DNA from 3 places in the Halobacillus sp. Marseille-Q1614 genome. Region 3 is predicted to be linked to each of the others. Evidence: predicted binding sites of a transcription regulator. Region 3 holds the regulator's gene; each other region holds the start of a gene.
What was found. The regulator LexA, encoded in region 3, represses DNA repair genes until DNA is damaged. The targets are predictions, from matches to a motif close to CGAACATATGTTCG.
Positions count from the first base shown of each region.

Region 1: a site for LexA is predicted at 6,572-6,585, ahead of HUS26_RS18650 (YolD-like family protein). Genes of this name have one in related genera too.
Region 2: a site for LexA is predicted at 4,739-4,752, ahead of HUS26_RS18425 (DNA polymerase IV). Genes of this name have one in related genera too.

Region 1 covers NZ_CADDWH010000001.1:3,721,995-3,732,656, forward strand. The annotation lists gene HUS26_RS18595 (LytTR family DNA-binding domain-containing protein) at 1-346, shown strand, start outside; gene HUS26_RS18600 (DUF3021 domain-containing protein) at 347-748, shown strand; gene HUS26_RS18605 (hypothetical protein) at 1,184-1,444, shown strand; gene HUS26_RS18610 (lipoate--protein ligase family protein) at 1,462-2,307, opposite strand; gene HUS26_RS18615 (HD domain-containing protein) at 2,521-3,831, shown strand; gene HUS26_RS18620 (YwgA family protein) at 3,831-4,331, shown strand; gene HUS26_RS18625 (hypothetical protein) at 4,406-4,837, shown strand; gene HUS26_RS18630 (hypothetical protein) at 4,910-5,080, shown strand; gene HUS26_RS18635 (VOC family protein) at 5,186-5,530, shown strand; gene HUS26_RS18640 (2-hydroxymuconate tautomerase) at 5,574-5,756, opposite strand; gene HUS26_RS18645 (YwhD family protein) at 5,943-6,479, shown strand; gene HUS26_RS18650 (YolD-like family protein) at 6,602-6,937, shown strand; gene HUS26_RS18655 (transglycosylase domain-containing protein) at 7,127-9,193, opposite strand; gene speE (spermidine synthase) at 9,327-10,154, shown strand; gene speB (agmatinase) at 10,251-10,662, shown strand, end outside.
Region 2 covers NZ_CADDWH010000001.1:3,682,730-3,693,391, forward strand. The annotation lists gene pepT (peptidase T) at 1-736, shown strand, start outside; gene HUS26_RS18405 (TerC family protein) at 1,014-1,787, shown strand; gene HUS26_RS18410 (SE1561 family protein) at 2,083-2,274, shown strand; gene HUS26_RS18415 (OsmC family protein) at 2,282-2,728, shown strand; gene HUS26_RS18420 (alpha-glucosidase) at 2,760-4,412, opposite strand; gene HUS26_RS18425 (DNA polymerase IV) at 4,775-6,031, shown strand; gene HUS26_RS18430 (YjcZ family sporulation protein) at 6,135-6,266, opposite strand; partial or broken gene HUS26_RS20095 (DUF1657 domain-containing protein) at 6,591-6,689, shown strand; gene HUS26_RS18435 (DUF1657 domain-containing protein) at 6,773-6,961, shown strand; gene HUS26_RS18440 (DUF421 domain-containing protein) at 6,988-7,848, shown strand; FMN riboswitch at 8,051-8,201, shown strand; gene ribD (bifunctional diaminohydroxyphosphoribosylaminopyrimidine deaminase/5-amino-6-(5-phosphoribosylamino)uracil reductase RibD) at 8,341-9,435, shown strand; gene ribE (riboflavin synthase) at 9,439-10,086, shown strand; gene HUS26_RS18455 (bifunctional 3,4-dihydroxy-2-butanone-4-phosphate synthase/GTP cyclohydrolase II) at 10,104-10,662, shown strand, end outside.
Region 3 covers NZ_CADDWH010000001.1:1,335,528-1,346,189, forward strand. The annotation lists gene HUS26_RS06730 (recombinase family protein) at 1-635, opposite strand, end outside; gene lexA (transcriptional repressor LexA) at 950-1,573, shown strand; partial or broken gene HUS26_RS19985 (transposase) at 1,712-2,061, shown strand; gene HUS26_RS06745 (TetR/AcrR family transcriptional regulator) at 2,385-2,993, shown strand; gene glnA (type I glutamate--ammonia ligase) at 3,049-4,380, opposite strand; gene HUS26_RS06755 (MerR family transcriptional regulator) at 4,402-4,806, opposite strand; gene HUS26_RS06760 (methionine gamma-lyase family protein) at 4,919-6,151, opposite strand; gene hflX (GTPase HflX) at 6,164-7,399, opposite strand; gene HUS26_RS06770 (AAA family ATPase) at 7,474-8,388, opposite strand; gene hfq (RNA chaperone Hfq) at 8,680-8,907, opposite strand; gene miaA (tRNA (adenosine(37)-N6)-dimethylallyltransferase MiaA) at 8,946-9,881, opposite strand; gene HUS26_RS06785 (helix-turn-helix domain-containing protein) at 10,065-10,424, shown strand; gene mutL (DNA mismatch repair endonuclease MutL) at 10,583-10,662, opposite strand, start outside.

The DNA of each region.
Region 1 (10,662 bases), 2.4 Mb from region 3:
TGGATCTCAGCGTAAACGTTTGATTGGCATGGAAGGCGCGCAGTCTGTGTTACTCCATCCTGAAGACATTGAGTATGTATATTCAGAAAGTGGAAAAGTTTTTGCCGTGATGGGGAAACGAAGTGTAGAGCTTAAGATGAAGCTGTATGAAGTAGAAGAGTATTTAAAGTCTTATCAATTTGGGCGGTTTTCAAAGTCTGTGATTGGAAGCATCAATCATATTCAGAAGTTTGAGTTATCGTTTAATGGAAACCTGTGCGTTTACTTTACTTCTGGAAACAAAGAATATGTCTCTCGCCGATATGTTCGAAGTTTAAAAGAACAATTAACCGGAGGAGGAAACTAAATGAGTTTTCATATCGTAGAAAGAATATTGATTGGGTGTGGGTTTGCTGCTATTTTTACATTTGCCGCATTAACGATCATGCTGGTCAATGATGTCCAGTCTGGTGTGGCCCTAATTTGGAAGAATATGCTTGGCAGTATACTAATGGGCGTTTATTTCAGTATCGCTTCCTTAATCTTTGAAAAAGAAGACTGGAGCCTGCTCAAACAAACGGCACTCCACTTTATATTGTCCGTTGCCGTGTTTTATACGATTGCTGCTTTTACAGGCTGGGTGCCGTTTACATGGGGAGCTCTTCTAATCGGCACAGCGATATTTATAGCCGTCTATTTTATTTTTTGGTTTTTTATCGGACGTTATCTAAAGAAAATGACAGCCGATATGAACAAAAGTGTCAGTTAATCTTGAGTAACAGGAGCGCAGTTTATGGAAGAAGAACCACTAACATTTAAGTCACCTCAACACCCTGAAAGGGCTGAACTACGTATTAGCCGCGGTTACCGGCCTGGTTATCGGTGTCATGCTATGGGCTTTTGTGGCCGGCGAACCCGAGGTGAAGTCGTTTCATGGTGTAATCAGCCTGATCATGGGGGTCATGCTCTTATTTATCGTGAGATCCGGGAAGAACTAAACTCCAGTCCGTTACATTCAAAGATTCGAAGAGCGAGACCTCTATGAACATATCGAATGGCCGACTAAAAACAAGGAAGAGGAAGATATGATTCTATGTGAGGATATGAAGAGTGGCTATATCGGGCGGTCGACAAGGATTGGTCCTAAGGCGGGGAGCGAGTAACTCAGACGATTTCCTATTCTAAGTTTGTTATTGAAAATGAAATGGATGGGGAATCCTATCATAAGGCTCTGATTGCGGGGTGGCATCCGCCTGTTAAAGAAATCATCGCACCAATTCCTGCTCATGTTTCCCTGCATGCGATTAAGCACAACATAGGCGCTATTTCAGATAATCGCATGTCAGAGGATCTCGAAACAATAGAAACAGTCTCTGTTGAGAAAAAAATGCCGCTTGATTTACCTTTTGCATTTGATGGTGTTAAGTTTAAAGACCTGTCTGCATGGAAACCGACCAAAAACTAAAAGAAAAGCACCGGAGCTCATTCTTCTATCTGCTCCAGTGCTTTTTTATTGCGGACGATCATCTGTTCAAATCGTTTAGTGAAATTTTCGATCTCTTCCCCTTGTAACGAATCGGTAACAATCTTATCGCACCAGTCATTCAGCTGGAAAAGGATACGGTTTCGTACATCTTCGACCGTTAAATCAGCTCCTAATAATTCATTCAGAGAATCCATCACTCCTGGGTCTATGTCCGGGTATTGAAAGCGGGTCGACTCTCCATTGATGCCGATCTTGTAAAAGTTCTTAAGCAGATTAGCACGCGTGGCTCCGCTTCCTGTCACGTCTAAATATATTTGAACCGCCGACCCATTTTTAACTCGTCGCTGTGAGATTCCGGCAAACTTTTTACCACCAATGCTTAAATCATAGGTGCCCGGGCAGTAAGAACGGGTAATTTCGTAAGCTTCAATCTCGTCAGTCAGGTCACTGAACAGGTGCTGGATAAAATCAACCATAGCTTCATAGCCTTCATGGATGTTAACCTTTTTAGAGTCGGGAAAAATAAGAGATAGGTTGAGCACGCCTTCATCTAAAACAACGGCGAGCCCGCCTGAATTACGGACGACAACCTGGTATCCTTCCTGTTTTAAATAATCGATGGCTTCTGAAATGTGAGGGAGACGTGCGTCCGGGATTCCAAGCACGATTGTATCGTGATGCACCCAAAGCCGGGCCGCGGTCGGGGAATCCTGTTCGCCGACGGATATAGCTAACGCGTCATCAACGGCAAATGACTGGAGCGCTGAAAACGTAGGCCCCATGCTGCTTTGGTCGATGAAACGGTAGATTGATGGGTGCAGTAAATAATGAATATTCTCCATAAAAAATCGTTCTCCTTTATAATAGCCAGAACCATTATAACAGAAGTATCAGAGGTGGTACCAGGTACCGGCGGGGGAGAATGCAGTACCTGGTACCGAAAAGTTTTTTTCTTTTTTCTCTGGGTACCTGGTACCAGGTACCAAAGGAAATGTTTTCTTACCATGCAATAAGGTATATAATAAGGGAAAATGTCGTGAGGAAAGGGTCAGAAGATGGCTTATCGTGATGAACAACTAAGTGAAGAAAAAGTATTTAAGGATCCGGTTCACCGCTACATTCATGTGCGAGACCGTGTGATTTGGGATTTGATTGGGACGCCGGAATTTCAGCGCCTTCGCCGGATTCGGCAGCTTGGGACGAGCTACTTAACGTTCCACGGTGCGGAGCACAGCCGTTTCAATCATTCTTTAGGTGTGTATGAAATCGTGCGCCGAATCATCAGGAATTTTGAAGACCGGCCGAATTGGGATCCGGATGAGCGCCTGCTTTGCTTATCTGCAGCGCTTCTGCATGATCTGGGACATGGGCCGTTTTCTCATTCGTTTGAGAAGGTGTATAAGTTAGATCATGAAGATTTTACCCAGTCGATTTTACTTGGCGATACGAAGATCAATGAAGTATTGAGCAGAGTCAGCAAGGATTTCCCGAAAAAAGTAGCGGATGTTATTAATAAGACGTACAACAACAAACTGGTCGTCAGTTTGATTTCCAGCCAGATTGATGCGGATCGGATGGATTATCTGCAGCGTGATGCGTATTTTACCGGGGTAAGCTACGGCCATTTTGATATGGAGCGTATCTTACGCGTTATGCGTCCGATGGAAGACCAGGTCGTCGTGAAGGAAAGTGGCATGCACGCGGTCGAGGATTATATTATGAGCCGGTATCAAATGTACTGGCAGGTTTATTTTCACCCGGTTACCCGAAGTGCAGAAGTTATTTTGTCCAAAATTCTTCACCGCGCCAAAGAGCTATATGACGATGGGTACGAGTTTAAACTTGTGCCGACCCATTTCTTATCGTTCTTTAAAGGTGCTCCGTCACTAAAGGAGTATTTAGCGCTTGATGAGTCGATTGCGCTTTATTATTTCCAAATGTGGATGGAAGAAGAGGACGAAATTCTATCCGACTTGTGCGATCGCTTTGTGAACCGCCGTCTATTTAAATATATTGAGTTTAATCCAAATCAGCAGATGGCCGAATGGATGGAGCTTTATAAGCTTTTCAATAAAGCAGGGATTAACCCGGATTATTATTTAGTGGTTGATTCGAGCTCGGATTTGCCTTATGATTTCTATCGCCCCGGTGAAGAAGAGGAACGGCTGCCGATTCATCTTCTTAAGCCGAATGACGAACTGAAGGAATTGTCCCGTTTATCGGAAATCGTTGAATCCATCTCTGGAAAAAAACGAACCGATCATAAGCTGTATGTGCCCCAGGATATGCTGGAAGCGATATCCAGCCGCAGTAAGACGAAGAAAAGGATTATGGAAATATTGTATGGACAGGGGAGTGGGGAATGATGTTGGAGAATCATGCAAAACTTATGCAGTTCTTCTCTAGCTCTGAACCGATTGTTGGAAGAAAAAGATTACAGAAAATGATTTACATACTGAAAAAGTGTGAAGTTCCCTTTGAAGAACGTTATCAATTCCATTTTTATGGACCGTATTCAGAAGAATTAACGCTTCGTATTGAGGAAATGTGTAATCTAGGGTTTATCCAGGAAACTAAGGAAGAAAAAAAGAGTTACTATCAGTACCGCTATGAGATAACAGATTCCGGGCGCAAGTTTATGGAGCATTATGAAACCTCTCTGCCGCCGCTTACCAAACATATAGATGCGATGAACGGAGAAAGCTCCCGGTTTCTCGAGCTTGTTTCAACAATGCTGTTTTTCGAACATCTGCCAAAAGACGAAGTGGCGGAGAAAGTCTTTTCCGTTAAAAGCAAACAAAACTACACGGAAGAAGACATTGAAATGGCATGGAAATTTATCGAAAACCTTCGCAGCTTTCATTAATATAAAAAGTAAGAAAGATACACTGACGATTCAGTGTATCTTTTTTTGATTCGTGTGAGCCGAGGGGGCGTCCTATGAAAATAGTCAGGTTTTTCGTGTATTACATATTAGGGGCGGCGGGCATTTTTATTATCAGTCTTGCTCCGGCATTGTTTAGCGGAGGGGCTTTTTTTAATCTGAAAGCTTTTATCAGCGAGGGAAAACTCCTAATCGAGAGTCTGGCAGATCCCTCACAGTGGGTGTATGAAACACTCCGTCAGACAGAGCCATTAATTCCTTATTTATGGGATCTTTACCTATATTCGATGACGATCTTTGTCGGGGCAATGGCTATAGCGGTTATCGCAGCTTTACTGCTGGCATTTGGAACTTTCTTGCTGCTTGTTATGATAAAGCGCCCGCTCAAAAAGGTTCTTGGCTTATTAGAGGCCTTTCCTGACTTGCTGCTGGCTTTCTGTCTACAGCTGTTTTCGTTTGGTTTTTTAAACAAACAGAAATTCTGTTAATGGACTTTATATCCGCCTCAGTCAACGACATATGAATGGTCCGGCCTGATCGGCGCTTCTAAAGATGCCTTGATGACTGGCCGCTGGTGGTACATTATCCCGCCGCTGGCTGCATTTATGATTCTAATTATTGCTATGCAGTGGATGATCCAGGGTATTAAAGAAGTACAGCTCAGGAGGGTAGGGGTGCCGGTGAAACAAAGGGCAAGGAAGTTTGGTTTCAAAAGCAGAGCTTTCAGATAGAAAGTTCTTCAACGCATGACATACCTGAACGAGAAGAGTTTACTTTTATAGGGAAAGCTGTAAAACGAAAGGGTTAAACAAACGTTTGATTAAGGGGGAAATGGTATGAAAACAAGGCTGGAGCACGTTCGTATAAATGTCACGGATTTAACGCAAGCTGTGAAATGGTACGAGGAGAATCTCGGGTTTACGATTGAAGCCAGATGGCCGCCGGAGAACCCAAATTACGTTCATTTTGAAAGCGAGGGAGGAGCGATATTTGGGCTGATGGAAGGAGAAGCCTCAACTCCTGGGAGATTTAACTTTTACCTCCCTGATGTAGAGAGTCTGTGGGAACGTCTGAAAGGGAAAGTGGAAGTCATTGAAGAAATTATGGACACGCCTTATGGGAGCAGGAAGTTTACGATTTGCGATCCGGATGGGAATGAGCTTGGATTTGTGCAAGGATAATGAAAAAACTCTTAAGCGGTAAATTCCGCTTAAGAGCCCTGCCCTAATCTATGAGGCGTTTTCCGGCAACTCCGTAGTTTTGTTTTTTCATTTCTTCAATCACTACAGTTACCGCTTCCCGTCGAGCGCACGTCGTTTCTGTTACAGCGTTTGTCACTCGCTCAACTAACGCTTTTTTCTGTTCATCGGTGCGCCCTTCCAGCATTTGTACCGTTATGATCGGCATCACGTTCTCCCCTTTATACCTATAAATAGATCTCTCTACACCTAAAGGGGTTCGATATTTTCATTGAAATTCCTGCTTTTTTCGCGAAAAAATTTCGAGATCGAGAGAAACCGCCAGTCTGAACACATCGCTTTTCCTATGTTAAAATGATGGCAACAGTTTCATTACAAGGAGGACATTTACCTTATGAAAGAATTTGACCAGTTTAAAGATAAAGATCAAAAACAGGATAAAAAGAAAAATCAGTTTACGATTATAAAAGATGACTCTACCGATGGACATGGGGGATATGGTGTCGGTTCAATCAGTCTTGAAAATATGACTCCTGTTATTGTCGATCCTAATGAGGAAAAAGCTTTTGTCGACATGGGCGCCCTGCACGCAAGAAGCGCTGTTGAGAAAAGGATCCGCTTTTTAACAGACCGTTCGGAAGTACCTAATGGAAAGCTGTACTGGATTGTCTGGGTAACTGTTGATTATCGTGACAGCAAACCTTGCTACTATGGCGTGGCCGGAAGTGAGATTGTCGTCGACCGTGAAATCCGCCGCGGCTATAAGCTGCTCCCAGAACACGTAAACCATATGGATAAGTCGTTAAAAGGAAAATTTGTCGTCGATCATATGGATGAAAAATCGAAAAAAATTCTCGGTGAATATTTACAAGAGTTCAAAGCGGAATTATGGGAAAACACGGACCAATCGTTAAAAGACAGTTTGCAGTAAACCAGGACGTCTCTTCTTTATTTTAGAGGAGACGTTTTTCCTTGTTTTCCATTAAATAACTCGTGTAAACGGCGAACGTACGTGCTATAATAAGAACAAACGTTCGTAGTAGGGGGTTGGTTATGCAAAGCCGAGACAGAGGAACCATTAAGTGGACATCGCTCATGCTGCCTGAGCATGTCGAAATGATTAAAAAAGTTTGGAAAGAGGATGAGCGCGTTGAAAAAGGGATACTTGACGAGCAAAAAGCAGCCGAGATTGATTTCGTCCTGCAGCGTGCCCTGCACGACCGTCTGACTGTCGATCTTCGCGTCCATAACGGATTTGACTATGACGTCTGGCGTCTGAAAATTACCGATGTAAACAAACGGGAGCGAAAAGTAGAGACAGTTCTTTTTGACTCAAAAGAAGAACGAATTTTTCGCTTGGATGAGGTGTCTGACATCACGATTGTATAACTCTTCACAAGATGTTCACAAAATGTTCACGAACTTTCGGGAAGCGGTACCTTGACGAAGAAGCAGCTCGAATAATAATATTAAGGAACACATGGGTTATACATGTATGCTAGGACAGAGAAAACGACCGGTATTTACCGGTCGTTTTCTCTGTCTTTTTTTCTTTTTTCTCTGTGTACCTGGTACCGCTTATGAGAACCAGTCCACCACATCTTTGTACCATGGATCGTTCTGGAGTTCTTTTTCAATTTCTTTAATATCGGAATCTTCCGGTTCTGTTCCTTCACACGTTTCCTCAGGTACCTCGTCTTTATCCATATAGACGAGACGTTCCTCTGGACAGGCAGGGCTTGAGAGTTTCCCTGATTCCGGATTGATGTACACTCCTTTTAAGTCGGAAGAAGGAGGGGTGAAGGCCGTAACCGGCACCTCTTCATGAATCCCTTCCATCGAGCTGGCCCAAATCTCTTTTGAATACTGATGATCACGTGCTTTTGTCATTTTCCGGTTGTCATCATATCCGCTCCATACGCCCATCACATACTGCGGGCTGAAGCCGATCATCCAGCTGTCATTCTCTGTTGTTCCTGACTTTCCTCCATACGTGCGTGTCAGCTGATCAGCAATGCTTGCACCGGTAACGCTCATGTATCCATTGAGAGACGGATCGAACATTCCGGTCATCATGTGAGTCACCGTAAAAGCTGTATTTCTATCGATTTTCTTATCTTTCTTTTTCTTCTTCTTGTCTTTTAATTCGTAGACAACATTATCATGCTGATCGGTGATTTTTGTAATCGTATGCTTCTTCACCTTCGCCGAACCGCTCACGAGCCGTGCATAACTGTCAACCATATCGTAAAGCGGAATGGAAGCTGTCCCTAAAGCGAGCGACGGTACTTCCGGCAGATCTCCTTTAATGCCAAAATCCCGGAGTGTCTTGACAAGCTTTTCAGGGCCAAGTTCCATGTTTGTTTTCACGGCGTAAATATTGTCGGACAAAGCGAGCGCCTGCGCCATTGTAATTTTATCATCGGCATAATAATTGTTGTAATTACTAGGAGAATATACATCGCCATTGTCCAGTTTAAACGATGTCGGCTTGCTTTCCTGCATCGTCAGAGGTGTGTAATCATTTTTCAAAGCGGCGTAGTATAAAAATGGCTTAATTGTCGATCCGACCATCCGTTTTGCGTGAGTGGCGCGGTTGTATGTGCCTGCTGTGTAATCTCTTCCACCGACCATCGCAGTGACGGCACCTGTCGAGCTGTCCATGACTACAGCGGCTGTCTGGATTTCTTCGTTTTGCTGCATTTCTTCTTCAACCGCATTTTCCAAAGCTTCCTGATGGTTCTCGACTAATGTTGTATAAATGTGAAAACCGCCTGATTCCACTTCTTCTTTTTTCAAATCCAGTAAGCGGGCGGCTTCGCGGATCACTTCCTCCTGGAAATAAGGAGCGATCGACTTGTCATCACTTTTTGAGTGGTCATAGTAACTCAGTGAAGCTGTGACGGCTTCCTGTTTTTCTTCGCTTGTGATGAACTGCAAATCATCCATTCTCGTTAAAATCCGTTCCTGTCGGGTTTCTGCGTTTTCTTCATTCGAAAGCGGTGAATAATAAGTCGGACCCTTAGGAATCCCTGCAAGCATGGTCGCTTCCGCCAGCGTCAGGTCATCGGCATTTTTATTGAAATAATAACGGCTCGCCGACTCGATCCCATACGCTCCATGGCCATAATAAATCGTGTTTAAGTAGCCTTCGAGTATTTCATCTTTTTCATAAAAAAGCTCAAGCCGCAATGCATACATTGCTTCTTTAATTTTCCGGGTCCACGTCTTTTCATGTGATAAATAAAGGTTGCGGGCATACTGCTGCGTAATTGTGCTAGCCCCTTCGACCATGCTCATCGCTTTAAGGTCGGTCAAGGCAGCGGAGGCCATCCGTTTTAAATCGAAGCCAAAATGATTGTAAAACCGATGATCTTCAATCGCCAGAGTCGCATCAACCACCTTATCCGGCATCTCCTCAAGGCTTATCCAGTAACGGTCCTCACCGGCGCGGGAATCCTCCATAACTTCACCATCAGCTTTATAAAAAGTTGTATTCTGTGCATTGTTCAGTGACGGAGGCCCGAGCATAATCGCGTATACCAGCACCGCTAGTAGGCCAATCACACCAAGCACAGCACAGGCGAACGCCGCTTTAAAGCTTCGACTCAGCCATTTCCACGTAAAACGAATAAATAATAGCATTCTCCTATTCTCCTGACTGTTATAATTGCTATTATTATGGGAAAATCATAGGTAAAATAAACATTGTCTTGCTTTTTCCGCAAATTCCACTATAATTTGTTTGTTTGGTGAAAAGAGAAAGGAGAGTCACCCTATGGCTACATGGTTTACTGAAAAACAAACCGAAAATTTCGGCATTACAGCGAAAGTTAATCGGTCTTTGCATAAAGAGAGAACAGATTTTCAAGAATTAGAAATGCTGGAAACAGAAGAATGGGGCAACATGCTTGTCCTTGATGATATGGTCATGACGACCGAAAAAGATGAATTCGTTTACCATGAAATGATCGCGCATGTCCCGTTAAATACCCATCCCAGTCCAAAGAAAGTGCTCGTAGTCGGCGGGGGAGACGGCGGTGTTATCCGCGAAGTCCTTAAGCACGAAAGCGTTGAAAAAGCTGTGCTTGTTGAAATTGATGGTAAAGTTATCGAATACTCCAAGCAGTATCTTCCTTCCATTGCGGGAACACTGGATGATCCGCGTGTTGACGTACAGGTGGATGACGGCTTTATGCACATTGCGAAAAGCGAACGCGAGTATGATGTCATTATGGTCGACTCCACAGAGCCTGTCGGACCAGCCGTGAACCTTTTTACAAAAGGATTTTATGAAGGAATTTCGAAGGCCTTGAAAGAAGACGGGATTTTCGTTGCGCAGACGGACAACCCTTGGTTTAAAGCTGATTTGATTCGCCAGGCGTACAGCGACATTAAAGAAACCTTCCCGATCACAAAAGTGTATACAGCGAACATTCCAACGTATCCGAGCGGCCTTTGGACGTTTACGATGGGAAGCAAAATCTATGATCCAAAACAAGTGCCCGCTGAGCGCTTTACGGAAATGGATACGAAATACTATACGAGCGAAATCCATCAGGCAGCGTTTGCTTTGCCGAAGTTTGTACGGGATCTGACAGAATAACCGAGCAAATGGGTATACTGATTAGACTAAAAAGCGTTCTGTAACCAATAAAGAATAATCGGTACCTGGTACCTTAAAGAAAAGGAGGGCAACCCAATGTCCCACTATTTCGATGAGTCGTATTCCGGCAAGGTCTTCATCATGAGCCGATCCACAGAAGAAGAGGCGCAGGCTGTCATCTACGGGATGCCAATGGACTACACGGTCAGTTTCCGCCCGGGCTCCCGGTTCGGCCCAAACCGTATCCGCGAAGCTTCAATAGGCATTGAAGAATACAGCCCTTACTTAGACAGGCATCTTGAAGAAGTCGCTTACCATGACGCCGGCGATCTCATGTTTCCGTTTGGAAACGCGGGGAAAAGCCTGGATATTATCGAAGACTATATGAAAGAACTTTTGAAAAAAGGAAAGTTTCCGATCGGGCTCGGCGGAGAGCACCTCGTCAGCTGGCCGGTCATTAGGGCGGTTCACGAAACGCTGCCGAATCTGAAGATTATCCATATCGATG
Region 2 (10,662 bases), 2.3 Mb from region 3:
TGTCGCCTTCACTCCGGATGAAGAAATCGGAAAAGGCCCTCATAAGTTTGATGTGGAGCGGTTTGGAGCGGACTTTGCTTACACTATCGATGGGGGACCTCTAGGGGAACTGCAATATGAAAGCTTCAACGCGGCTGCTGCTAAAATTACGTTTCATGGAAACAGTGTTCATCCGGGTACTGCTAAAGGAAAAATGCTCAATGCCTCTAAGATGGCCGTTGAATTTATTAATCAGCTTCCTGAAGAATCAGCGCCGGAGCATACGAGTGATTATGAAGGGTTTTATCATCTCGTTTCTTTCGAGGGTGATGTTGAAAAAGCCCAGCTTTACTACTTAATTAGAGATCACGATAAAAAGAAGTTTGAAGATAAGAAAACAGTCCTTGAATCAATTGCCCGGCATGTAAAAGCTAAATACGGCGAAAGAGCTGTGGAGCTTGAGCTTGAAGACCAGTATTACAACATGAGAGACAAAATTGAACCAGTAAAAGAGATTGTCGACACGGCCCGCCAGGCGATGGAGAACCTTGGAATTGAATCGATCATTGAGCCGATCCGCGGAGGAACCGATGGATCTCAGCTATCTTATATGGGACTGCCGACTCCTAACATTTTTACAGGTGGAGAAAATTTTCACGGTAAATACGAATATATTTCTTTAAACAATATGGAAAAGGCTGTGCGTGTAATAGTGGAAATCATCCGGCTGCTAGCTGCAGGAAACTCATCGAAGTGAATAGATACGTCTTTGCTTTCGCATAATGAAGGAAGGGAAAGGTTTATAAAAAATTAATTGACAAATAACGGTACCGTGCTATTATAAGTAAAGAATATTGCGATTCCTAAAGGGGAGTAGCTTTTGACAGTAAAGTCGTCATTACGGGAGAAATCCCCGGCTTTATTGGCAACGGACGTTGTTAGCGAGACCTTTACCCACGCTGGGGTAAAGGTCTGTTTTTTTGATCTTTACCTTTGTGGTAGGGATCATTTTTTTTGAAAAGGAGAGAAAAAAAATGGATGCTCAATTATTGATCGAGTATGGATGGGTATTAATCGTACTCGTCGGTTTAGAAGGCATACTTGCTGCTGATAATGCTCTTGTTTTAGCTATTATGGTTAAACACCTGCCGGAAGATAAGCGTAAGAAAGCCTTATTTTATGGACTGGTAGGGGCGTTTATTCTTCGATTTGCCTCCTTATTTGTTATCTCATTTCTTGTGGACGTATGGCAGGTGCAAGCGCTCGGTGCCGCGTACTTATTATTTATTTCCGGGAAGCACTTATATGATAAATGGCGCACGAAGAACCTTGCGCAGGATGAACCCGCCGAAGACGTGGAAGATAAAAAGGAAGGTTCAGGCTTCTGGATGACTGTTTTAAAAGTAGAATTGGCTGACTTAGCTTTTGCTGTCGACTCTATTTTAGCAGCAGTAGCATTAGCCATTGTACTTCCAGAGACGCCGCTTCCTGATGTAGGAAGTCTTGATGGAGGACAGTTTGCGGTTATTTTAACGGGTGGTATGATCGGCATCATTATCATGCGTTTCGCAGCAAATGTATTTGTTAACTTACTTCATTCCCGGCCTGGTCTGGAAATTGCGGCCTTTGTCATTGTAGGATGGGTAGGGGTTAAGCTGGTAATTGCTACATTAGCTCACCCTAACATTCAAGTATTGGATGAACACTTTGCTCACTCAACAGCATGGAAGATTATTTTCTATACGGTCCTTGTTGGAATCGCTGCAGCCGGCTGGTTCTTATCAGGGAAAAAGAAAACAGAAGCATAGGTTAGGTTGCTGTCGAGAGAATCTCGACAGCTTTTTTTCTCTTTAGATTTTTAAAAGTTAATTACTTCGTTTGCCAGGTTTCTTCACTCCCGAGATCATCTAGATGGAGATGACTTTTTTACTTCACAGGAAGCAAAAACCCGCGAGCCTCCTGCGGAAAAACGAGCGATCCGAGATCACGCAGCGTGGTTATTTTAGCTCACCAGGGTTGCTGTTCTGTTTTGTGAGCTGACATTCCACTTTAATTCTTATATTCTGATATAGTTAGGAAAAAGAACTAAAGGAGAGGTGTTGGATGGGAAAAGCTGCGAATCATCCGGCCGACCAGTTTATTTATGTGAAGAATCGGATCCATATGCTCAATCAGGTGGTATCGACAATGGATCCTGAACAAATAGATATGGATGATTACAACCGTGTTCTTGAAATGCTTGAACAGCTTCACACGAAGATGACACGGTTTAAAAAAGATTGGCAGGAGGAGTGAGAAGATTATGGCATTGCATCATTTTCATTTAAAAGCAGATTGGCCGGGAGGACGCAATGAAGTCGGCTATATTGAATCAGACAAACTTAAGACCAAAATATCGATCCCTAAAGAAATGGATGGACCGGATATAGGAACCAATCCCGATGAAATGCTGCTAGGAGCGGCAGCCACCTGCTATATCATCAGCCTCGGAGCAATGATTGAGAGAGCGGGGCTTCCTTTAGCTGAAATGAACATGGACTCTGAAGGTATTGTGGATGTGACGGATGGAATTTTCACTTATAAAAAAATCATCCACCGGCCGAAGGTTTATTTGACGAACGAAGCAGGGAAGAAGGAATTAAAGAAACTAAACCTGCTTGTCGAAAAAGCAGAAACCAGCTGCATGATTTCTAAGGCTATTGCAGGAAATGTAGAGCTTGAGCTGCAGGCTGAGACAGGCATTAAATAAGAAAACCCACGCGATACGCGTGGGTTTTTGTTTAGAATAAGTAAACTCTCGCTTCATATGGAGCTAATTCTACGGAGGTTGTTTCTTCGTCTTTCACTTTAACGTTGGAAAGCAGAAGATTTTCCGCTGTAAGGAGATCTTCACTTTCAAAAATCGCCTGTTCAGCTGTTAAGTTTGTAAGGATAAGGGCGGTTTGATCCTCCATTGAGCGGGTGTACGCATACACTTGTGGGTGCTCAGGATCGAGAAGATCATATGTTCCATAAGTGAACAGCTCATGCTTTTTCTTAAGGCTGATTAATTGCTTGTAGTAAGATAGGATCGAATCGTCATCTTTCAGCTGTTTTGCTACATTGATTTCTTTGTAATTCGGGTTTACTTTAATCCAAGGCTGCCCTGTCGTAAAGCCGGCCTGCGGTTCATCGCTCCACTGCATAGGTGTGCGGCTGTTATCCCTGGAAGTACTCCATAGAATCGGGAGGATCTCTTCATCCGTCAGCCCTTCCGCTTTTTTATTATCATAGAGATTTTTCGCGGCCACGTCATCGTAATCATCGATGGAAGGGTAAGCAACGTTGGTCATGCCGATTTCCTGTCCCTGATAAATAAACGGCGTTCCCTGCATGAGGAAGTACATCGTCGCCATCGCTGTTGCACTTTCGTACCAGTAGTCTTCATCGTTACCCCACGTCGATACGACACGGGCTTTATCATGGTTTTCAATAAACAGAGCGTTCCAGCCGTTATTCTCTAAGGCTTTTTGCCAGCGGGTAAGGGCATGCTTCAGGCCGACGACATCAAGCTGCTGCTCGGCATCCTGGTCCCACAAATCCAAATGCTCAAATTGAAAGACCATATCCATTTTACCTTCTTCACCGACCCACTGGTGAGCTTCTTCAGCACTAACCCCATTGGCCTCACCGACGGTTAATGCATTTTTCTTTCCATATGTCTTGTCTTTGAATTCTTGTAAAAACTCATGAATGCCCTCCTGGTTCATGTGCATATCAAAGGAAGACACATAAGGCTTGCCTTCAGGGTTCGGCAGGTCCGGGAAACCTTCCCGTTTTTTAATATGACTGATCGCATCGATTCTAAATCCATCAATGCCTTTATCAAGCCACCAGTTGACCGTGTCGAATAAAATATCGCGAACCTCTTCATTTTCCCAGTTTAAATCCGGCTGTTTTTTCGAAAAAAGGTGAAGATAGTACTGATCCGTTTTCTCATCGTACTCCCAGGCGGACCCTTCAAAAATGCTCTCCCAGTTATTCGGTTCCTTGCCGTCTTTGCCGTCACGCCAGATGTACCAGTCCCTTTTAGGGTTATCTTTTGAGGAGCGAGACTCAATAAACCACGGATGCTCATCACTCGTATGGTTAAGCACAAGATCAATGATTAATTTCATGCCGCGTTTATGAACCTCCTTAAGCAGCTTGTCAAAATCATACATGCTGCCAAACTCCCCAAGAATATCCTGATAGTCGGAAATATCGTATCCATTATCGTCTTTCGGCGACTTATACATCGGACATACCCATATAAAATCAATACCAAGATCCTGTAAATAATCGAGGCGCTCAATCATTCCCTGAATATCGCCGACTCCATCACCGTTTGAATCCTGAAAGCTGCGGGGATAAACCTGATATCCAATGGCTTCTTTCCACCAAACTTTTTCCATTCTAAAAAACCTCACTTTGTAGAAAACCTATTATTTTTCTTTGTATACCACTATTATTTATTGCGCAAACGTTTTCGCTGGTTGTTTCATATATTAATCGATTTTGCGGCCTTTTACAATAGATTTGGCTGAATTTTATAACAGGTCAGGAGGGGGAGGCGAAAGCCGGGAAAGTGGGCGTAAGCGCCAAAAAAACCGGTGCCGAACGCTGAAAAGAACAGCCGAACCGTCAATAGAAGGCAGCACTCCTCAAAAAGGTTTCAACAAAACATGCCCTCATTGGATAAAATCTCCTCTGTTCAGAATTCCCCTCACTGGTTATAATAGGAACAAACGTTCGCAAATGTGGAGAGTGAAGGAAAATGGATTATTCAGTTTACCCTCGTCATGATGTACTGTGCATTGATATGCGCTCCTTTTATGCCAGTGTAGAGTGTACGAGGCGGGGCCTTGATCCAACAACAGCATTGCTCGCTGTGGTAGGCGACCCGAATCGAAGCGGCAGCATTGTGCTGGCCGCATCTCCGGCATTAAAGAAAAAGCACGGCATCAGCAATGTCAGCCGTTTTTTTGAATTGCCGGATGATCCTCAGCTTGTGGTTGCCCAGGCACATATGGGAGATTACTTGGAAGTATCCGTGGAGATTACAAAAATGATGATGAATTATGTGCCGGCTGAAGCGATTCACGTCTATTCCGTGGATGAACTGTGGGTGACGATTGATGGACTGGAAAAATTATATGGATCTCCTTATGACATCGCCCGTATGATTCAGGATAATATTCGTGATCAATTCGGAATTGAGTGTGTCATTGGAATTGGCGACAATAAATTTCTAGCAAAGGTCGTAATGGATATTCACGCGAAAAAGGCGGAAGACGGGATTGCCGAGTGCCGGTATGAGGATGTGAAACGTCTGCTGTGGCCGACGCCGATTGAAGACATTTGGGGAATTGGCTCCCGCATGATGCGGAACCTAAACCGATTAGGAATCGTAACGCTCGGCCAGCTGGCAGAGTATCCGTTAAAGTATATGAAGAAACATTACGGCATTATGGGGGAACAGCTTCATTGGCATGCGTGGGGCGTGGACTTAAGTCCTGTGGTCGGGAATTTCACAAAAACAGAGCAAAAAGGGTACGGTCACGGGATCACGCTGCTTCGCGATTATACGGGAGAGGAACTGCCGACGGTTCTTCTTGATTTATGTGAGGAAGCCTGCCGCCGGGCGAGGAGAGACAGCCAGGCGGGAAGGACCGTCCACCTTTCTGTAGCTTATGCAAGCGAATTTGGCGGCGGCTTCAGCCGGTCGATTTCCATTGATCAGCCCACGAATATTACGATGGATATGTACCATATTTGTATGCGCCTGTTCCGCACATTCTACGATGGAGAGAGCCAGATTCGGCGTACGAGTGTCACCCTGACGAATCTTGAAGAAGATGTTGCGACCCAGCTCACTCTTTTTGACGACCGTCCAAAACAAAAGGACATCGGAAAAGTGATGGATCAGATTCGCGACAAGTATGGATCGATGGCTATTTTAAGAGCAAGCAGCTTTACCGATGCGGGAATTACCCCTGATCGAAGCAAAAAAATCGGCGGTCATTATGCGTAAAATCAATAAAACCAGAGCAGCATGCGCTCTGGTTTACAAGGTGCCCATGTACGTAGGCCGAGGTGTGTTAAAGGATAATCTTCACTGAATAAATAGACTTTCCTTATTTGTAGAAAGAAGCACCAACGATGATCAAAAGAATAAATAGAACAACGATTAGCGCGAAGCTGCTTCCTTTTCTGTAACCGCCGTAGCAGCCGCCGTAACCGCCGAATCCACCATATCCGTAACTCATAACCTCACCACCTTTTTTACTCGATACGATACTTTATGTGATCAAAAATAAATGGGAAAGGCATTTGACTATATCCTCTGCGAAATTCCCTCAGCCAAAAGGGAACGGTCTGGCAGATATTCGTGTTTTTCTAAGTACAGGTACGACAGACGATCATAGATCCCAACTCCTTAAATCAAATTTATCTTAATTATTCTTTAAAAATTAGTGCATAAAGTTTCACTTGCAGACTAGTTTTTATGAGATCAATAAGGAACGAATTTAATTGAAAAATAAGGAAAACATAAAAAGAAGGATAAGCTAGCTATTTTAAAAGTAAAGGAGTATGAAAATGCAGTTCAGCAAACACAGTCGATTATCGATAGCCTGACACCGAGAATAGCACAAATTGAGCAAGAGGAACCTCAGTACAAACAACAATAAAAAGTGTCTGTTATTCTAATTTATTGGCCGAATGATGGTGAACAGACCTCTGCTGATCAACTAAAGGATAAGGGGAATCATTCATGACCGCTGGTTCAGATGTAAAACAATTATTAGCCACCATCAAGAATCTTGAAGCGGGTTTATCAACGCTTGCCTTGAAGACACTTGATGAAACAGAAAAAAGGGTTTTTCATGAAGAGATGCTGAGAATGGCTGAAGTCAAAGAAGAATTGATGGAACGGATCAGGAAGAGGGGAAGGCCAGTATAAGGGGTTTTAATGAAAGGGTGATATAAATGGTGGATTGGTTGTCCGTCCTCCTGCGAGGGGTCTTGTTCTTAGTAGCCTTACTGCTAGTAACGAAGCTTTTAGGAAAGAAACAATTATCCGAGCTCTCATTTTTCGAATATGTATCAGGGATCACTATTGGAAGTATCGCTGCGGAAGTCATCATGGGACTGGAAAATAACATATGGCACGGATTGTTAGGAATAGCTGTGTTTGCTTTTATTCCTTTTCTTTTTGAAATCCTTTCATTACACAGTAAAAAAATAAGAGATTTTGTTGAGGGCAAAGGAACAGTAATTATTAAAGAAGGAAAGATTTTAGAAAAAAAGTTAAAGAAGGAAAAATATACGATAGATGAGCTTCTCCAGCTGCTTAGGGAAAAAGATGTTTTCAATATCAATGAGGTAGAATACGCCACACTTGAAGCAGACGGTAAACTCAGTGTTTTACTGAAAAAGGAGAATCGTCCTGTCACAGGGAAGGACCTTGGACTTAACCAATCCAATGAGAAAGAAACTTTTACTGTAATCATGGATGGAGAATTTCAAGACCAACAACTCGCTGCAGCTGGGAAGACCCGTGCATGGGTGGAAGGAGAGCTAAATCAATTAGGGATGCCCGTTGATAACATATTTCTTTGCCAAATTGACTCTCATGGGCAGTTTGCTGTAGATGTTTACGATGATAAGATACAAATTCCATCTCCACAAGAGAAGCCTCTTTTGCTTGCGAGTCTGAAAAAGTGCCAGGCCGACTTTGAGTTATTTGCGCTGGCTGCCAGGGATAAGGATGCCAAAAAAATATACGAAAAGAATGCTCAAAAGCTTCAAGTTTCCCTGGATAAACTTACCCCTTTACTGAAAAGTTAAATGTTAGGATAGGAGTACAACCAATATTTACTGCTGTAAAAGCCTCTCATTTTATAGATATAGATGAAAGGCTTTTATTTGTATATAACAGCTTTTTTACCCTGCTGTTTTTAAAAAAAATAACTTTTCATTCAATAGGAAGGAAGCCTAATGCGTTGCGGTTAACTTCTTTTTCGTTTATATTAGTAATACAATCGCATATATTTTCCTTCGGGGTCGGGTGAAAGTCCCAGCCGGCGGTAATGAACCTAGAGTTCCGAGCCCGCGACGGGGAGGCAGCAGCTATGCGTCTCCCCCTGATTTGGTGAATATTCCAAAGCCGACAGTGAAAGTCTGGATGGGAGAAGGAAGCAGAACGTCTGTGGTACGAATTTTCTGGATTTGTGCCCTTTATTCGGCGTACCTTATTATTTTATTGACTATAATAATTCAAAACCCTGGGGAAGTGTATCTTCTTCAGGGTTTTTAATTTTTATACGCGGAGGTGAGGAAATGGATCGCGATGAGAAATATATGCAGATGGCCATTGAAATGGCAAAAGTCACGGTCGGCCAGACGACGCCTAACCCTTCGGTCGCAGCCGTTGTCGTCTGTGATAATCAGGTGGTCGGACTTGGAGTCCACGTTAAAGCGGGAGAACCACATGCAGAAGTGCATGCTTTAAAGATGGCCGGTGAAAAGGCAGAAGGGGCAGAAATCTTTGTTACGCTGGAGCCGTGCAGCCATTACGGAAAAACTCCGCCGTGTGCGCAGGCTGTCGCAGACGCAGGGATTAAGAGGGCGGTTATTGCTTCAGGTGACCCGAACCCTCAAGTGAGCGGAAGAGGTATTGAGATGATGAAGGAGTCCGGCGTTGAGGTGAAAACAAGCGTCCTTAAGGAAGAAGCAGACCAGCTCAATCGCGCATTTTTTCACTACATCCAGTCGAAACGCCCATATGTCAGGCTGAAGTCAGCGATCAGTATGGACGGGAAAATTGCTACTTCTACTGGGGAAAGTCAGTGGATAACTGGAGAAGAAGCAAGAAAAGACGGTCATCAATATCGTCATCAATCGGCTGCTATCTTAGTAGGAGTGAACACGGTTTTAATGGACAATCCTAAGTTAACGGTTCGTCTTGAAGGCGGTGGAAAGCAGCCTGTCCGAATTATCCTCGACACTCACCTCCGTACACCTCCGGCAGCCCAGTTAATAGCGGATGATACAGCACCTACTTGGGTTTTTACAGGTTCACAAGTTGCAGAGGAAAAGATTGCTTCCTTTCAGTCTTCCTCACATGTAAAAGTGATTCAGCTTGAGACGGAACAAATCGAAATAGACGATGTTCTCTCTGTACTGGGAGAAAGAAATATTACTTCCTTATTAGTAGAAGGAGGAGCAACGATTGCCGATGCCTTTGTTCGCGCGGGGGTCGTTAATGAGATGGTCATCTATATGGCACCTAAGTTGATCGGCGGTAAAGAGGCGTTGACGTCGGTTGCCGGAAAAGGGATAAGCAACCTGAAAAACGTAGAAGAATTTGAGTTTATCTCATCAGAAATGATCGGAAAAGATATAAAAATTACAGCCGTAAAAAGGGAGGGGTAGAAATTGTTTACCGGAATAGTAGAAGAAATCGGCACCGTAAAAGGAATAAAAACAAAAACCGAAGCTATGCAGCTTAGCATCCAGGCTAAAGATATTTTAAATGACATCAACTTAGGGGACAGCATTTCGATTAACGGAGTCTGCTTAACCGTAACAAGCTATACCGATCAGAGTGCCGAGTTTGATATTATGCCTGAGACCTACAGGGCGACAAATCTACACGAATTAAACCAAGGCAGCAAGGTTAATCTCGAACGTGCAATGGCAGCAGGCGGACGCTTTGGCGGTCATCTCGTATCTGGCCACATTGATGGCACGGGACAGATCGTAAGTAAAAAGCCTGAATCCAACGCCGTCTATTATGAAATAGAATTACCTGATGAACTTATTCATTACTTCGTATATAAAGGGTCAATTGCTGTCGATGGAACAAGCCTGACAGTTTTTGGGGTGAATGAAACTCGAGTAACTATCTCGCTCATCCCTCACACGATGGACCATACTGTTTTAGGAAACAAGGAGCCGGGCGACCGGGTCAATATAGAGTGCGATATGATTGGGAAATACGTCGCTCATTTTCTCGGACAGGACAAAGAGACGAAACAGTCAACAATGTCCAAAGATTTTCTAAAAGAGAACGGATTTGCATAAATGGAAGGAGCCTCGAAATGTTCGATTCAATAGAATTAGCAATAGAGCGTCTGAAACAAGGCAAGCTGGTTATCGTCTGTGATGATGAAGACCGTGAAAACGAAGGAGATCTAATTGGTCTCGCCGAGCATGTTACCCCTGAAATGATTAATTTTATGATTACACGCGGCCGAGGACTGGTTTGTGCGCCGATTACTGGTGAATTAGCGGAAAAGCTGGAGCTGATGCCGATGGTAAATAACAGCACAGATCCACACCGTACGGCTTTTACAGTGAGCATTGACCATAAATCTTCCACTACGGGTATTTCAGCAGATGAGCGGGCATTAACCATTAAAGAGCTGCTGAATCCTGAAGCCAGCGCCGAGGATTTCCAGAAACCAGGACACATTTTCCCGCTGATCGCAAAAGATGGCGGCGTGCTGCGCCGAGCCGGCCATACAGAAGCAGCCGTCGATCTTGCTGTACTGGCAGGAGCTAAGCCGGCCGGAGTTATTTGTGAAATAATTAAAGATGACGGCACGATGGCCCGTGTTCCTGATTTAAGGAAAATGGCGGATGAATTTGATATCCCGA
Region 3 (10,662 bases):
AGCGAGATAAACTCTTGATACCTGCGGTGCACGGTGGCTTTTGAAACATTATACCCGAGCCCCCTCAAAGTGGCTGCTATTTCATGGAAAGTAAGCTTGTTTTTTTTAAGCCTGACTACTTCCTCGACCGGAAATTCCAGCCGCTCCCGTCCAGGCGATAAATGCTGGTTGGACAGGTTTTTCTCAGGAATATACCCTTGTTCAACCGCCCGCTTCATCCCGCGTTTAATTTTCATATTATGTATCTTCCGCTGATACTCTTCAACAATACCGACGATTTGTAAAACCATCGAATCAGACTCCGACATCTGCATTTCCCCATGATCCGTTAACGTAAATATTTTTATGTTAAGTTTATGAAGCTGATGAAACAAAGCTATTTTTGTATTTCCTCGCCCGAGCCTCGTTTCATCCTGAATCATGAGAATATCTGCTTCCTCTCTTGAAAAAGCTTCAAGCAAGCGGAATACTCCTTCTCTCTCAATGTCATATCCGCTCGCCTGTTCAGATATACACTCAATGACTTCTATAGAATACTTCTCAGCCAATGACTCAAGCTCCGCTTTCTGACGAGCCAACGAAGTCACCTGCTCTTCTTTTTCTGTGCTCACCCTGCAATATAGAATCGCCTTCACTTCTTCTCCCTGCCTTACTATATCTATTTATTTGATAAGCGTACTATACACTCGTCACCATAGAATAGTAAAGAAAAGCCAGGCTCGCAATAAATAATAGAATATAAGTGACATCCAGCATAGACATTTTATTAAACATAATACCAACCTCCGATTCGAACTTTTGTTCTTAGAAACATTTGTTCGCTTTTTATAACTTTATTATATACGAACGTTCGTTCTTGTCAATGGTTTTTTTCGAACGCTTGTTTGTATTTTTAAATCTATCATGATAGAATGTATGTAATTAAATCCTATGTTCGAGGTGTATAAATATGAATAAACTTTCTAAAAGGCAGCAGGAAATACTAGATTTCATTAAAGAACAAGTGTTACTTAAAGGTTATCCGCCTTCAGTAAGAGAGATCGGCCAGTCTGTCGGATTAGCATCAAGCTCTACTGTTCACGGGCACTTATCACGATTAGAGAAAAAAGGATTCATCCGCCGCGACCCGACGAAACCTAGAGCCATTGAAGTTATCGAGCTTGAAGAAGAGAATGCCATTCCTAAGAGCGAAGCAGCTTATGCTCCTGTTATTGGTAAAGTTACGGCAGGTTCGCCTATTACAGCGATCGAGAATATCGAAGAATATGTCCCGCTTCCTGACACACTGGCGGGTCCTGAGGACACTACATTTGTTCTTGTCGTTCAAGGAGAAAGTATGATTGAAGCCGGAATTTTAGATGGAGATATGGTAATTGTCAGACAGCAGACAACAGCTAACAATGGAGATATAGTTGTCGCAATGACAGAAGATGAAGAAGCAACGGTAAAGCGTTTCTTTAAAGAAAGTAATCATATCCGCCTACAGCCGGAGAATGCCACAATGGATCCCATTATCTTGAATGATGTGAGTATTTTAGGTAAAGTCGTAGGTTTATATCGGACGGTGCATTAAGTTTAAAAGATTCCCTTTCACTACTTGCAGAAGGGAATCTCAGGCTGTCGAGAAAGTTCTCGACAGCCCTATTTTTTTGGTCTTTTTCAAAAATTTGATCTCTTTATGCCCTGAAGATAGATTTCTTTGGAAAAGGTGATTCCTTTGTTCCAATTAAGAAATGATCGGCAGATTGAAATGGAAATGGTAACGTTAGAAGGGCTTGTGCCCGAAGACCAGATTGATCAATACATAGATTTCTCCTTTACCTAGAAAAAGTACGTCCGTTTTATTCAGAAGACAATGGTCGTCCATCTCTTGATCCTCTTGTGCTATTCAAAATGAGATTCATCGGTTATTTGTACGGCAGCAGTTCCGAGCGTGAGTTAAAAAGACAGATTCAGCCTATGTAGCTTATCGCTGGTTTTTTGGGGTTGAACTTAACTGATCGTAAGTCTCATCACTCCACCATTAGCCTGAACCGTCAAACACGATTTAAAGAAGCTGAATGGTATTACCTATTAGAATGAAGAATTTAAACGCAGGAGGTCGCCATACGCTTTCCCTTCAATTGAAAACCATGCTTTAAATTTGATATGCCGAAAGCCCAGGTTTTCATTTTTTATCAGCTTGTGATTTTGAGTATCCGCAATGCAATACCATAAATACAAAAAGAAGGCATTAGAGGAAAATAGAAAAGATCTGCGTACTCCATTTTTTAAGGGGTACATTTTTATTAAATTAACATGACTAGTGTCAATGACTATAGTCATTGACTTGAATTAATGACTTCAGTCATTTATAATTCAGCTAAGAAGGGCGGGTTATAACAATGAAAAACAAACTTTCCTCACGTCAGAAAAAAGCTCTCCATACTAGAAAATCTCTTGCGGAAAGTGCGGTTAAATTGTTTAAGGAAAAGGGATATGAAAATGTTAACGTCGAAGACATCACACAGCTTGCAAGGACTTCCAAGGGGTCTTTTTATACGTATTTCAAGTCAAAAGATGAGGTAATTTTAGATCACTACATGCAGATTGATGATGCTTACGAAAAAGCATTAACGGAGCAGCCCGACGGCCGGTCAAATGAAGAACAGCTTTTAACCGTCTTACAAGCAGGCTTATTATTTTCTGAGAATCTTGGACATGAATTCTTGTCTATTGTTCTTTCTAATCAGCTTACTGCAAATAACGAGGAATCGTTAATTATAGGTAAAGAAAGAAAACTATATCCAATAACCACTAACATTATTGAACAAGGAAAAACGAGCGGGGAATTCAGATTTTATGGACCTACCGAGGACTTTGTAGAAATGACACTACTATTTTATCGCGGGCTGGTTTTTGAATACTGCCTTATGAAGGATCCGGAAATCAAACTCACCCTCTATGCTGCAGAAAAAATAAGAACCTTTATACGAAAAATGCTGATCAGCTAGCTTTCGCCTTTTTAGAGGAATAAAAAACTGGATGCCTCGGCATCCAGTTTTTTTATTAATACTGCTGAATATATTGTTCGCGTTCCCATGGGTGAACTTGTGTACGGAACATGTCCCATTCGATTTCCTTCGCTTCTACAAAGTGTTCGAACAGGTGCTCACCTAGAGCTTGAACCATAATTTCGTCTTTTTGAAGTTCTTCTAATGCATCATAAAGAGTGGCTGGCAGGTCTTGTACACCGTGAGCCTCACGCTCTTTTTTATTCATCACATAAATGTTGCGGTCTACTGGAGATGGAGCTTCCAGTTTGTTCTCTACCCCGTCAAGTCCCGCTGCAAGCAGTACAGCCATCGCAAGGTACGGGTTAGCGGCAGGGTCAACACTGCGCACTTCGATACGTGTGCTTAGCCCGCGTGAAGTCGGCACACGTACAAGCGGGCTTCGATTCTGGCCGGACCAGGCAACATAACAAGGAGCCTCATAACCAGGAACCAGACGCTTGTAAGAGTTAATTGTAGGGTTCGTTACAGCTGTAAAGTTTGTTGCATGCTTGATGATTCCAGCCGTGAACTGGTAAGCTACCTCTGAAAGCTGCTCTTTTCCATTTTCGTCAAAGAAAGCATTCCCGTCTTCGTTAAATAAGGACATGTTTGCGTGCATTCCTGATCCGTTTACACCGAACAGCGGCTTAGGCATAAATGTCGCGTGAAGTCCGTGCTGACGGGCAATCGTCTTAACGGCAAGCTTAAATGTTTGAATATCATCACAGTGCTTGACCGCATCGGAATATTTAAAATCAATTTCGTGCTGCCCAGGAGCTACTTCGTGGTGGGAAGCTTCAATTTCAAAGCCCATTTCCTCAAGCTCAAGTACAATATCACGACGGCAGTTTTCACCTAAGTCTGTAGGTGCAAGGTCAAAGTATCCGCCTTTATCGTTAAGCTCCATAGACGGCTCGCCTTTTTCATCTAATTTAAACAGGAAAAATTCCGGCTCTGTCCCAATGTTGAATGCGGAGAAGCCAAGCTCTTCCATTTTCTTAAGGTTACGCTTTAAGTTATAACGAGGGCATCCTTCAAAAGGAGTTTTGTCTGGATTATAAATATCACAGATAAAACGGGCTACTTTCCCTTTTTCAGATGACCACGGGAATACAACGAATGTATCCAAGTCTGGTACTAAGTACATATCAGATTCTTCAATTCGAACAAATCCTTCAATGGAAGACCCGTCAAACATCATCATTCCGTCTAATGCCTTGTCTAACTGGCTTACTGGAATTTCTACGTTTTTAATAGTTCCCAGCATGTCAGTAAATTGAAGACGGATAAATTTTACGTTTTCTTCATCAATCTTTTTGAAAATTTCTTCTCTAGTTAATCCCATGTTACTCCTCCTAATTATGATCTAATGAAAGAACCTAGACATTTCTCCTTGTCTTAGACTCATCTTCCCTTGTCTTCCCGCAGTGAGTAATTCATGCTGCAGCATACGGCGAAGTTCGCGGTCTGTCAGTTCGTTATGAACTTCCTCCACGACTTCTTTATCGTATTCCTCATTCTTCGGCTGCTCAGTTATAGAAAGCACTTGCTTAATACCTGCCATATTTACACCTTTTTCGATAAGAGCTTTTATCTCAAGAAGGCGGTCAACATCATTAAAAGAAAACAGGCGGCGGTTGCCCTCCGATCTAGCTGGAGTGACAAGCTTGTGCTGTTCATAATATCTGATTTGCCGAGCAGAAAGATCAGTCAAGGATTGGACAATTCCCATAGGGAACAACGGCATGGAACGACGAATTTGATCACTCATCGACAGCCACCCCCAAAATGAAATTCTACTTTTATTATACGTGAGACCGTTTTAATGTCAACATATGTTACAAAACTTCACATCAAAATTTTCAAAAAATTATCCAGACTTCCTATTCTCTATCTTCCAGTGCCTTGTGCACCGCTTCTGTAACGGCAATTTTGACATGCGCATAGGTTAAGCCACCCTGGACAAAAGCCATATAAGGCGGTCTAATCGGGCCATCTGCTGTTAACTCGAGGCTTGCTCCCTGAACGAACGTACCCGCCGCCATAATGACGTCACTTTCATAGCCCGGCATCGGGCTTGGATATGGAGTTACATGAGAATTGATCGGTGATGAAGCCTGAATCGACTGACAGAATCTTATCATCTGTTCTTTCGTTTGAAAGCTGACGGACTGGATAAGATCTGTCCGTTTATCATTAAATTTAGGTGAGGTTTCAAAACCTAATTCATCAAGCAGTTTAGCTGTGAACACAGCTCCCTTTAACGCTTCCCCGACAACATGCGGAGCCAAAAAGATGCCTTGGTACATTTCCTGCAGCGTATTTAAGCTCGGCCCGGTTTCTTTTCCAAGACCAGGGGCTGTTAAACGGTAGCTGCACTGTTCAATAAGATCGCTCCTTCCGGCAATATAACCACCGACTCTAGCAATTCCTCCGCCCGGGTTTTTAATGAGTGATCCTGCAATCAGGTCAGCTCCGATTTCTACCGGTTCTTTTTCTTCTACAAATTCTCCGTAGCAATTGTCAACAAATATAACAACGTCTTCCCTTACCGATCGTATGTATGTGATGATATCTTCCAACTTATCAATCGTAAATGAAGGCCGGTCGGCATACCCTTTCGAACGCTGGATGGCGACAACTTTCGTTTGAGAATTTATCGCCTCCTCGGTCTTATTTAGGTCTATATCTCCTTGGGACAGGAGAGGAACCGACTGGTACCTGACTCCAAAATCACTAAGAGACCCAGTGTCTTTGCCGCCCGCAGTTCCTATTACTTCTTCAAGCGTATCATAAGGATCACCGGTAATGTATAAGAGCTCTTCCCCAGGGCGAAGCACTCCGAACAAAGCTGTTGTAATCGCGTGGGTGCCGGAAATTAGTTGCGGACGGACAATTGCATCTTCCGCTTTAAAAACCTTCGCATATAAAGCTTCGAGCGCATCTCGTCCATAATCGTCGTATCCGTACCCCGTCGTCGGGTTAAAATGCGAATCGGAAATTTTTAATTCCTGAAAAGCCTGCAGCACTTTCGCCTGGTTTTTTTCCACTTTTGCTGAAATCTGCTTGTGATATGGAGCGATTGTTTCTTCCACGTGTCTAATGATGTCTTCCATAAATCATACTTCCTAACTCATAAGATTTGTTTTTAATGGATGCTTCGGATGAATATAACCTTCAACCTCATATCCTTCTTTTGTTTCATTGAATTGAACTGAAGTAACGATACTTTGCCCCTTCAGCTGTTCTAATTTCTTCCCTTCAGATGCATGAACGAACACTTTGTACACCTGCCAGTCTTCAATAAGCACCTTTTCGATTTTTTCGGCAAGCTTCATAATATCGGCCGGATCTTTTACGCTTACTGTGATGGAAGGGTTTGTCGGCGGTATAAAATCGCCTGTAAGCAAATCCCTCTTATTATACACCGTTAACGTTGGCAGGTGGTCAGCCTGCAGGTCCTTGAGGAGCTGATGAACTGTTTTTTCATACTCGGAATAATCAGGATGGGAGGCGTCTACCATATGCAAAATAAAATCCGCTTCGGTCACTTCTTCAAGTGTTGATCGAAACGAAGCAATCAGCGTTGTCGGCAGGTCCTGAATAAAACCTACAGTATCAGAAACAAGTACTCGGAGCCCAGATGGCAGTCTGATTTGGCGTGTCAGCGGGTCTAAAGTAGCAAAGAGGAGATCCTCTTCAAATGAATCACTGTCTGTCAGACGATTAAAGAACGTCGACTTCCCGGCGTTCGTGTAGCCGACGACAGCAATTTGAAAAGCGAAGTTCTCACCGCGCCTCTTCCGATATTGTTCCCGCTGCTTAACGACCGCCTTTAACCTCCGTTTAATATCATCGATCCTCCTCTGGATATGACGGCGGTCGGTTTCAAGCTTTGTTTCCCCCGGCCCTCTTGTTCCAATTCCGCCGCCTAAACGAGAAAGCGCTGTTCCCTGACCGGTTAAGCGCGGCAGAAGATATTCCAGCTGGGCGAGCTCAACCTGGAGCTTCCCTTCTTTCGTTCTCGCACGGCTCGCAAAAATATCCAATATCAGCTGGCTGCGGTCAATCACTCTGCGCTCCAGCCGGTCACTTATATTCCTGAGCTGTCCAGGAGATAACTCATCGTTAAAAATAACGAGCTGGGCACCTTTCTCATCTGCTTCCTCTTTAATCTCGCCTAACTTTCCTTCCCCTAAATAGGTGGCAGGGTGAATGCGTTCTCTATTTTGAATCGTAATGTTACATACTTCACCACCGGCGGTTTCCGTCAGTGACCGAAGCTCCTCTAAAGAAGAATGAAACCTGTCCTCATCTTCTCTCGGAGCTTTTCTTGCAACGAGAATAACTTGTTCTTTTTCCATAAATGCCACCACCTTTTCACTAAAATAAAAATGACTACTCTTCATCTTATCAAAAAATTAATCAATCAGTCTCCTTACAGCTTAAAATCCGGCGGCTGCAAGAAGACTAAATCCGATTTATCCCATTCCGCCCTGTCTGCTAAACGATAAGCGTGTTTACGTATAGCTTCTTCAATCACATTCCTTACATACCGGGCATTAGAAAAGTTTTTTGGCGGGCACTTGCAGGTTTCCTTTAAGTGCTCGTATAGCTTCCGTTCAGCTTGCGGCGTAAAAGCATAGTCTTTCTCAGCGATCATCACTTTCGCTATACTCGCCAGCTCATCCGCCGAGTAATCCGGAAAAGTGAGCTGCAGCGGAAACCTTGACGCCAGGCCTGGATTAATCTTTAAAAAGTCATCCATTTCTTTTGGATACCCTGCCAGAATGATAATAAGTTCATCGTGGTAATCTTCCATACATTTCACTATTGTATCTATCGCTTCTTTACCAAAATCCTTCTCGCCGCCCCGCGCTAAGGAATAAGCCTCATCAATAAATAATACTCCGCCCCGAGCTTTCATGATTAAATCTTTCGTTTTCTGCGCTGTATGACCGATATATTCACCAACAAGCTCGCTTCGGTCCACTTCGATGAAATGACCTTCTTCCAATACATCGACATTCCTGAACAGCTCCGCCACTTTCCTGGCAACGGTCGTCTTCCCTGTTCCCGGATTTCCTCTAAAGATCATGTGAAGCACTTGAGCATTGTTTTTTAGACCCATTTCCTTACGCTTTTTTTCAATCAGGACTTGGGCGTATATTTCTTTCATCCTCTTTTTGAGATCTTCTAAACCAATAACCGAAGAAAAATAGTTATCAATTACACGAAAAGGCTGGGGTTTGGAAACAGTTTGAGGGTTTTTTTGAGCATTCGCTGTCTTCTGTCCCTCTTGCAGGACGATATTGATCGTTCCCTGGCGTGCTAGTTTGGCCTGCTGACTCACACGAATCCCTCCTTACTTCCATGTATCATACGCAAATACGGAGTTTTTCGTGACAGACGCCCACCGCTTCTGCTTCCAAGAACAAAGGCGCAAGCGCCCTGGTAGACACGAAACGCATAAGCAATCCGCCCTGCGGAAGGGAAGGCCACCTTCCTCCGGCCGTTTTGCTTATGACGCGAGTGTCTGGGGGCTGGAGCTGGATGTCGATCTTTTAAACATATATATCCACAGCTTGGAATTTTATAATTTCCTAGACAATAAAAAAACGAGCGCGAAAAGCGCTCGTTCATTTTAAACTTCTTTATCAAGTGAGACATTTTTTGCAGGGGCAAAAGTAGAAATCGCATGTTTAAAAATGAGCTGCTGCTTCCCGTCGGTTTCTAAAAGTACAGTAAAATTGTCAAAGGCTTTAACAACGCCTCTTAATTGGAAGCCGTTTAGCAAGAACACGGTAATTTGCATGCGATCTTTCCTTAACTGATTTAAATAATTATCCTGGATGTTTACAGACTGAGCCATAGATTTTCCTCCTCTTTTCTATCTATATTAATAACATTCTAGGTTTCTTCGAGCATTCCTGCTAAATCTGTCAATATTTTTTCGATTCTTTCGTTTTTTAAAGCCGGATCCATCATATACCATTTAACGTCCATCTTGTTTTTAAAGTAAGTGAACTGGCGCTTTGCATAACGCCGCGAATTTCTTTTTAACAGTTCAACCGCCCTGCCTAAATCATATTCCCCTTCAAAATAAGGCAGAAATTCTTTATACCCGATCGCTTTCATCGCCTGGCTGTCTGCGAGGCCTTTATTAAAGAGGGAAAGCACTTCATCCTCAAGACCTTGCTGAAGCATTAAATCAACACGGTGGTTAATCCTCTCATACAGGGTTTCACGTTCCATCTCAAGTCCAATCAGTATAGGTTCAAAGGGAGAATCAATAGATTGTTCGCTGTGAAAATCACTGAGCGTTTTACCCGTTGATTCATAAACTTCCAGAGCACGAAATACCCGCCGCTTATTATTTGGGTGGATTTTTTCCGCCTGATCAGGATCGATTTTTGCTAACCGGTCATACAAAGCCTGTATCCCCATTTCTTCCGCTTCTTGTTCAAGGCGTTCTATGATTTGATCGTCTCTTTTCTGGCTGGAAAATTGAAAATCAAATAGTGCTGATTGTATGTAAAGACCTGTTCCCCCAACAATCACCGGCAGCTTCCCGCGCTGTGTCAATTCTTCAATTAAACGATGGACAGCAGACTGAAATTCTGCTGCCGAATAAGATTCATCCGGTTCTTTAATATCTATAAGGTGATGAGGGACTCCCTGCATTTCCTCTGTTGAGACTTTGGCTGTTCCTATATCCATCCCTTTATAGATTTGCATCGAATCTCCGCTGATCACCTCACCATTAAAACGTTTGGCGATTTCAATTCCTAATTCTGATTTTCCTACAGCAGTTGGACCAACGACGCTCACAACTGTGGGTTTCATAAAATACCCCCTTTCCCAGTTTCCATTATACATGAATCGCATAGGAATCATACCTCAGCGCCTTAACTAACGGAAATCGTTACTACTACTAACGGATTCCGTTAATGAAAATCAACAAATTCGTTAGTTTTAATATCGACATTCGTTAGTTTTGTGGTAAAATAAGTTCAGGAGGTGTATGAAGTGGTTCATCAAAGGATAAAGTCATTGCGTAAGAAGCGTCGTTTGACTCAGACGATGCTTGCTGAAAAAGTTGGTGTTTCTGCTCAAGTCGTATCCAACTGGGAGCGACAGTACACGTCACCCGATCTTGAGGACTTATCGAAAATCGCTTACGCCCTTCATACGACCGCAGATTACTTACTAGGTCTAAGTGATGAACAGGAAGACGAAATTAGAGAAATCAAACAGTTTCTTGAGGCAAAAGGATTTGATCGTTCGGTTATTTTTGATAAAAAATCTTGGCTCAGCGTTCAGGCTGAAGAGATTCATCAGATTGAAAACTACTTCCGCTTTCTTCTTCAGCAGAAACAAACATCATAAATATTATTATGTAAATTTAAAAAAAGCATGTTCCTAAGGGAACATGCTTTTTTCTTTCTTCTTTTGTAGTTTTACTGCAGTAAACTATGTGACAAGGCGGAGCGTGCGACCTTCACTTCCAGAGCGATTTCCACTAAATAGTCAAAGAAAACTGGTTTTTACATAACACGTTTAAACATTTTTTCCATTTCATATTCCGAGAAGAAAACAATGATCGGCCGTCCATGTGGACAGGTGA